2 regions of the Psychrobacillus sp. FSL K6-1415 genome follow, and region 1 is predicted to be linked to the other one. Evidence: a T-box and tRNA genes for the amino acid it is inferred to sense, from the RefSeq annotation. Region 1 holds a T-box; the other holds one or more tRNA genes.
The links. A T-box is a leader RNA that pairs with one kind of tRNA and senses whether it is charged. The one in region 1 lies ahead of proS (proline--tRNA ligase), so its partner is inferred to be a tRNA-Pro.
Positions count from the first base shown of each region.

Region 1 (3,473 bases):
GGGACGAGATGTGAATTTTTTATTGTTTGATTTAGTATTTGAGCTTGTTCATATGGGATCACCTTATCATGTACTCCATGAACGATTAATGTAGGGACTGATATTTTGGGGAGATCTGCATTGAGGTTTTCATCCCTCAAGGTGTTGATGATTGCTGCGGTAGACCACCCTGCTGCTTGTAATCCTAACCCAGTAAACCAATTAGAGAATGGAGCTGTAATATATTGAAAGAAAAAAGTATCTGTTACTCCTTGCATCATTTTGGGGCGGTCATTTAATGCTTCTGTAAGTAGAGTATTCGCAGTTTCCTTTGTAAATCCAGTGGGAGCCGCGGCATCTATTAAAATTAGTTTTGACACACCAAAAGCATGGCGAGCAGTATAGCGTATAGCGATTGCTCCTCCAGTCGAATGGCCGATTAGTGTAAAATTATCAAGTTGGAGCGTTCGGACTACGGCGTGAATGTCATCTGCTAGTCTGTCGTAATTGTAGCCATTCATAGGTTTATCAGATTTTCCAAATCCTCTCCAGTCTATACCAATGCAGCGGTATCCCATTTGAGGTAAGGCATCAAATTGATATTCAAATTGTTCATGACTTAATGGCCAACCATGTAAAAATACAATTGTCTTGCTTGCACTTGGATTAATATCCTCGACAAATAAGTTTACTCCTTGCTCAACGTTTACAAAGTATCCCACATTAATTCCTCCATAAAAATAGAATTACTAGTATAAGATACTCAAAAGGAAACATATGAGTGAATAGCAAGATGTGTTCTACAAACACAAGTTGCACAAGAAGAATCGCAAGCTGTAGTCCTTTAATCACAAGTCTACTGTCTCACCTTTTTATATAAAATAGAAAATTATTGGCATTCCTTAATCCACATTGTATTAAAGTAGGTTATTTGGTATATTATTAGTAATACAATCTGCGAAGTGACCAAGTAGATGAGAATTGTGAAACAGAAAGTATAGCAAACGCTGAGAGCTATATCACCACTTCTTGTTGAAACCTATCACGGAGATGTTATGCAAACATAACCGATTCGTTTTCGTTACCAAACGTTTAGAGGGCTTAAAAATTTTTTTAAGCTAAACTAAGGTGGTACCACGTCTATTCAGCACAGAGACGTCCTTTTACGAGGATGTCCCTGTGCTTTTTTAATTCAGTTTAGCAGTAGGAAGTACTCCGCTAATCGAATTAAAATATCTAGCGGGTGATACAGACTTTGAAATGGGAAGCACACATTTTAAAATCTGTACGGATTAAGCCGTGGTGTAATGGATTGACTTAAATAGGAGGAATTTAGATGACAAATCAGCAACAAAATGATTTTACAAAATGGTATATCGACACAATTCAGAAAGCAGATTTAATGGATTACACTCCAGTTCGTGGATGTATTGCCTTTAAACCAGATGGCTTTGAAATTTGGGAGCATATTCAAGATGAAATGAACAGACGTTTTAAAGAAACAGGACATCGTAATGCCTATTTCCCTATGCTAATTCCTGAATCCTTTTTTCAAAAGGAGAAGGATCATATTGAAGGATTTGCTCCAGAGCTTCCATGGGTAACGGAAGCAGCAGGTGAGAAATTGGAAGAACGTTTAGCGTTACGTCCAACATCAGAAACGATGATTGGTCATTTGTATTCAGATTGGATTAAGAGTTATCGTGATCTGCCAGTGCTTATCAACCAATGGGCAAACGTGTTCCGTTGGGAAAAGAAAACTCTTCCATTCATTCGTACTTCTGAATTTTTATGGCAAGAGGGGCATACAGCTCATGTAGATGAAGAAGAAGCACGTAACGAAACAATGCAAATGCTTAACATCTACAAAGAGGTTGTAGAGGAGCTTTTAGCTATTCCGGTATATGATGGTCAGAAAACACCTTCCGAACGTTTTGCAGGAGCTGTAGATACATATTCTATCGAAGCTATGATGAAAGATGGTAAAGCTGTTCAAGCTGGAACATCTCATTACCTTGGGACAAAGTTTGCGGAAGCTTTTGATATCAAATATTTAAACAAAGAAAACAAACATCAGCATGTGCATACAACATCTTGGGGTACATCAACTCGATTAATCGGTTCGGTTATTATGGTACATGGTGACGAGCAAGGGCTTGTATTACCTCCACGTGTTGCACCAACTCAAGTAGTACTAATTCCTGTTGGTCCTTGGAAGAAAAATCCAACGATAATGGAAAAATTAGATGAGCTTTATGCAGCGTTAAAAGCAAAAGGTATTCGTGTACGTCTTGACGATTCAGACCAATCTCCTGGATATAAATTCAACGAGTGGGAGCTTAAAGGTGTACCAGTTCGTATTGAGTTAGGGCCTCGTGATTTGGAAAACAATCAAGCGTTAATAAAAGTACGTGATGAAGCTGAAAAAGTTTCTGTGGAGCTAGCAACAGCTGTTGAATGTATTGAGGGTGCGCTAACAACAATGCAAACACGCTTACTTGATAAAGCTCGCGCATTCCGTGATGAGAACTCCCATACAAATGTAGATTCCCTAGAGCAGTTAAAGCAACATCTTACGGATTCAACAGAAAAAGGAGAAATTCCTGGATGGATTCTTGCAGGATGGTGTGGAGATGACGCTTGTGAAGAGAATGTGAAGAATGAAACAAAATTTACGACACGTAATATACCATTCAATCCACCAGCAGAAAAAGCAACATGTATCAACTGTGGAAATGATTCTAAACATACGGTATGGTTCGGTCGTGCCTATTAATAATTAGAGATTAACAAAGAAAAATCAACCATTGTTTGCTAAATGGTTGATTTTTTATTCTAAAAAAGAGGATTATGAACACTATTAAAATCCCCTAGTTTTTTATTTTGATCCGGCTACCCAGTTCATACCCCAGCCGTATGCATTATCCATCTCTTTATGCCCTTTATAGTACTCTACTAGACGCTCAATTTTGAAAGTCTCATTATTTACATTTTCAATCATTGCAACTGCACACATAATTTGCCCATTTCTATGTTCATCTAGCTTAACCTCGATATTGGGGCCAGCAGGATATGATAATGTAATAACTCCATCTGCTTCTGCCCAATTAGCTACACCTTTATAGATGAATGAATATACGAGAATACGTTTAATATCGGATAACTTATTTCCATCAATTCTAAGGTTTTCTCCTCCAGATATGGAGCCAGTACGATCATCGCCATCGAGTTCGATATACGGGGATTGTTTTAGTGTGCCAAAAGCATTTCCTAAAGCCTGTATACACCCTTTTTCACCATTATTTAATTCATATAAACAGCCTAAATCTAGATCCACTCCTTTAGATTTACCACCTAGTAAGTTGGAAAAGAACCCAGTAGATTTTGAGTTGACCTGTTGATTCCATTGGAGATTTACTAAGATTTCACCAATATTATTATTGTTGCTCTTAGTGAGATTAATAGATTGTCCTTTTTTCTTAAGTTCTATTTTG
Region 1 covers NZ_JBBOOQ010000001.1:3,228,762-3,232,234, reverse strand. The annotation lists gene MKY60_RS15585 (alpha/beta fold hydrolase) at 1-701, opposite strand, end outside; T-box leader at 928-1,145, shown strand; gene proS (proline--tRNA ligase) at 1,316-2,755, shown strand; gene MKY60_RS15575 (TerD family protein) at 2,858-3,473, opposite strand, start outside.

Region 2 (3,473 bases), 3.1 Mb from region 1:
GATACGGCTACCTTGTTACGACTTCACCCCAATCATCTGTCCCACCTTCGGCGGCTGGCTCCCGTAAGGGTTACCCCACCGACTTCGGGTGTTACAAACTCTCGTGGTGTGACGGGCGGTGTGTACAAGGCCCGGGAACGTATTCACCGTGGCATGCTGATCCACGATTACTAGCGATTCCGGCTTCATGTAGGCGAGTTGCAGCCTACAATCCGAACTGAGAACGGTTTTATGGGATTTGCTCACCCTCGCGGGGTTGCGACCCTCTGTACCGTCCATTGTAGCACGTGTGTAGCCCAGGTCATAAGGGGCATGATGATTTGACGTCATCCCCACCTTCCTCCGGTTTATCACCGGCAGTCACCTTAGAGTGCCCAACTGAATGCTGGCAACTAAGATCAAGGGTTGCGCTCGTTGCGGGACTTAACCCAACATCTCACGACACGAGCTGACGACAACCATGCACCACCTGTCACCGCTGTCCCCGAAGGGAAAAGCCTATCTCTAGGCCGGTCAGCGGGATGTCAAGACCTGGTAAGGTTCTTCGCGTTGCTTCGAATTAAACCACATGCTCCACCGCTTGTGCGGGCCCCCGTCAATTCCTTTGAGTTTCAGTCTTGCGACCGTACTCCCCAGGCGGAGTGCTTAATGCGTTAGCTGCAGCACTAAGGGGCGGAAACCCCCTAACACTTAGCACTCATCGTTTACGGCGTGGACTACCAGGGTATCTAATCCTGTTTGCTCCCCACGCTTTCGCGCCTCAGCGTCAGTTACAGACCAGAAAGCCGCCTTCGCCACTGGTGTTCCTCCAAATCTCTACGCATTTCACCGCTACACTTGGAATTCCGCTTTCCTCTTCTGTACTCAAGTCCCCCAGTTTCCAATGACCTTCCACGGTTGAGCCGTGGGATTTCACATCAGACTTAAAGGACCGCCTGCGCGCGCTTTACGCCCAATAATTCCGGACAACGCTTGCCACCTACGTATTACCGCGGCTGCTGGCACGTAGTTAGCCGTGGCTTTCTAATGAGGTACCGTCAAGGTACGAGCAGTTACTCTCGTACTTGTTCTTCCCTCACAACAGAGTTTTACGATCCGAAAACCTTCTTCACTCACGCGGCATTGCTCCATCAGACTTTCGTCCATTGTGGAAGATTCCCTACTGCTGCCTCCCGTAGGAGTCTGGGCCGTGTCTCAGTCCCAGTGTGGCCGATCACCCTCTCAGGTCGGCTACGCATCGTCGCCTTGGTGAGCCGTTACCTCACCAACTAGCTAATGCGCCGCGGGCCCATCCTGTAGTGACAGCGAGATGCCGTCTTTTAACATCTCCCCATGTGAGGAAATGGATTATTCGGTATTAGCCCCGGTTTCCCGGAGTTATCCCAATCTACAGGGCAGGTTGCCCACGTGTTACTCACCCGTCCGCCGCTAAATCAGAAGAAGCAAGCTTCTTCGTCATTCGCTCGACTTGCATGTATTAGGCATGCCGCCAGCGTTCGTCCTGAGCCAGGATCAAACTCTCCATAATAGAGAACTTAAAAAGCTCATTTGTTTTGCTGGCATCATCATTAAATGATGTCAAAATTGTTTTGCTATCAGACTAACAAAGTTAGTTGATAGGCTGTATGTCTTAACGTTTTGCATGTTCAGTTTTCAATGTTCATGGTGGAGCCTAGCGGGATCGAACCGCTGACCTCCTGCGTGCAAGGCAGGCGCTCTCCCAGCTGAGCTAAGGCCCCAAAAAGTAATAACTGGTCGGGAAGACAGGATTCGAACCTGCGACCCCTTGGTCCCAAACCAAGTGCTCTACCAAGCTGAGCTACTTCCCGTTATATGGTGCGCTCGGCAGGACTCGAACCTGCAACCTCTTGATTCGTAGTCAAGTGCTCTATCCAATTGAGCTACGAGCGCAATATTTCATAAAAGTGGTGCCGAGGACCGGAATCGAACCGGTACGGTAGTCACCTACCGCAGGATTTTAAGTCCTGTGCGTCTGCCAGTTCCGCCACCCCGGCACTTTAATGAATCTTTGGAGCGGAAGACGAGGTTCGAACTCGCGACCCCCACCTTGGCAAGGTGGTGTTCTACCACTGAACTACTTCCGCTCGGTTATTAAATTAAATGGTGCGGGTGAAGGGAGTCGAACCCCCACGCCTTGCGGCGCTAGATCCTAAGTCTAGTGCGTCTGCCAGTTCCGCCACACCCGCATACATAATTCACTTAAAAAGTGATGAGCCATGTAGGATTCGAACCTACGACCCTCTGATTAAAAGTCAGATGCTCTACCAACTGAGCTAATGGCTCTAAAAATGGTGCCGGAGAAAGGACTTGAACCCTCAACCTACTGATTACAAGTCAGTTGCTCTACCAGTTGAGCTACTCCGGCAGGAGTAAATATATGGTGGAGGATGACGGGCTCGAACCGCCGACCCTCTGCTTGTAAGGCAGATGCTCTCCCAGCTGAGCTAATCCTCCATGGGAAATATAATTTTATTACAAGCCCAGCGACGTCCTACTCTCACAGGGGGAGACCCCCAACTACCATCGGCGCTGAAGAGCTTAACTTCCGTGTTCGGTATGGGAACGGGTGTGACCTCTTCGCCATCATCACTAGACTTGAATACTTTTGAAAGACATGCTTTATTATAACAACTCTGCAGAATTTTTCAAGGGTTATTTAATAAAAAATTTATTCTTTCAAAACTGGATAAACGACATTGTTACATTAAACAAAATTTGGTTAAGTCCTCGATCGATTAGTATTCGTCAGCTGCACGTGTCGCCACGCTTCCACCCCGAACCTATCTACCTCATCGTCTTTGAGGGATCTTACTTACTTGCGTAATGGGAAATCTCATCTTGAGGGGGGCTTCGTGCTTAGATGCTTTCAGCACTTATCCCGTCCACACATAGCTACCCAGCGATGCTCTTGGCAGAACAACTGGTACACCAGCGGTGTGTCCATCCCGGTCCTCTCGTACTAAGGACAGCTCCTCTCAAATTTCCTACGCCCACGACGGATAGGGACCGAACTGTCTCACGACGTTCTGAACCCAGCTCGCGTACCGCTTTAATGGGCGAACAGCCCAACCCTTGGGACCGACTACAGCCCCAGGATGCGATGAGCCGACATCGAGGTGCCAAACCTCCCCGTCGATGTGGACTCTTGGGGGAGATAAGCCTGTTATCCCCGGGGTAGCTTTTATCCGTTGAGCGATGGCCCTTCCATGCGGAACCACCGGATCACTAAGCCCGTCTTTCGACCCTGCTCGACTTGTAGGTCTCGCAGTCAAGCTCCCTTCTGCCTTTACACTCTTCGAATGATTTCCAACCATTCTGAGGGAACCTTTGGGCGCCTCCGTTACACTTTAGGAGGCGACCGCCCCAGTCAAACTACCCGCCTGACACTGTCTCCTACCCGGGTTACGGGTATGGGTTAGAATTTCAATACAACCAGGGCAGTATCCCACCGA
Region 2 covers NZ_JBBOOQ010000001.1:97,841-101,313, reverse strand. The annotation lists rRNA gene MKY60_RS00500 (16S ribosomal RNA) at 1-1,528, opposite strand, end outside; tRNA gene MKY60_RS00495 (tRNA-Ala) at 1,664-1,739, opposite strand; tRNA gene MKY60_RS00490 (tRNA-Pro) at 1,753-1,829, opposite strand; tRNA gene MKY60_RS00485 (tRNA-Arg) at 1,835-1,911, opposite strand; tRNA gene MKY60_RS00480 (tRNA-Leu) at 1,927-2,015, opposite strand; tRNA gene MKY60_RS00475 (tRNA-Gly) at 2,031-2,105, opposite strand; tRNA gene MKY60_RS00470 (tRNA-Leu) at 2,123-2,207, opposite strand; tRNA gene MKY60_RS00465 (tRNA-Lys) at 2,232-2,304, opposite strand; tRNA gene MKY60_RS00460 (tRNA-Thr) at 2,311-2,386, opposite strand; tRNA gene MKY60_RS00455 (tRNA-Val) at 2,400-2,475, opposite strand; rRNA gene rrf (5S ribosomal RNA) at 2,500-2,615, opposite strand; rRNA gene MKY60_RS00445 (23S ribosomal RNA) at 2,737-3,473, opposite strand, start outside.
Region 2: it has a tRNA-Pro gene. The T-box ahead of proS (proline--tRNA ligase) is inferred to sense a tRNA for this amino acid. The anticodon was not compared.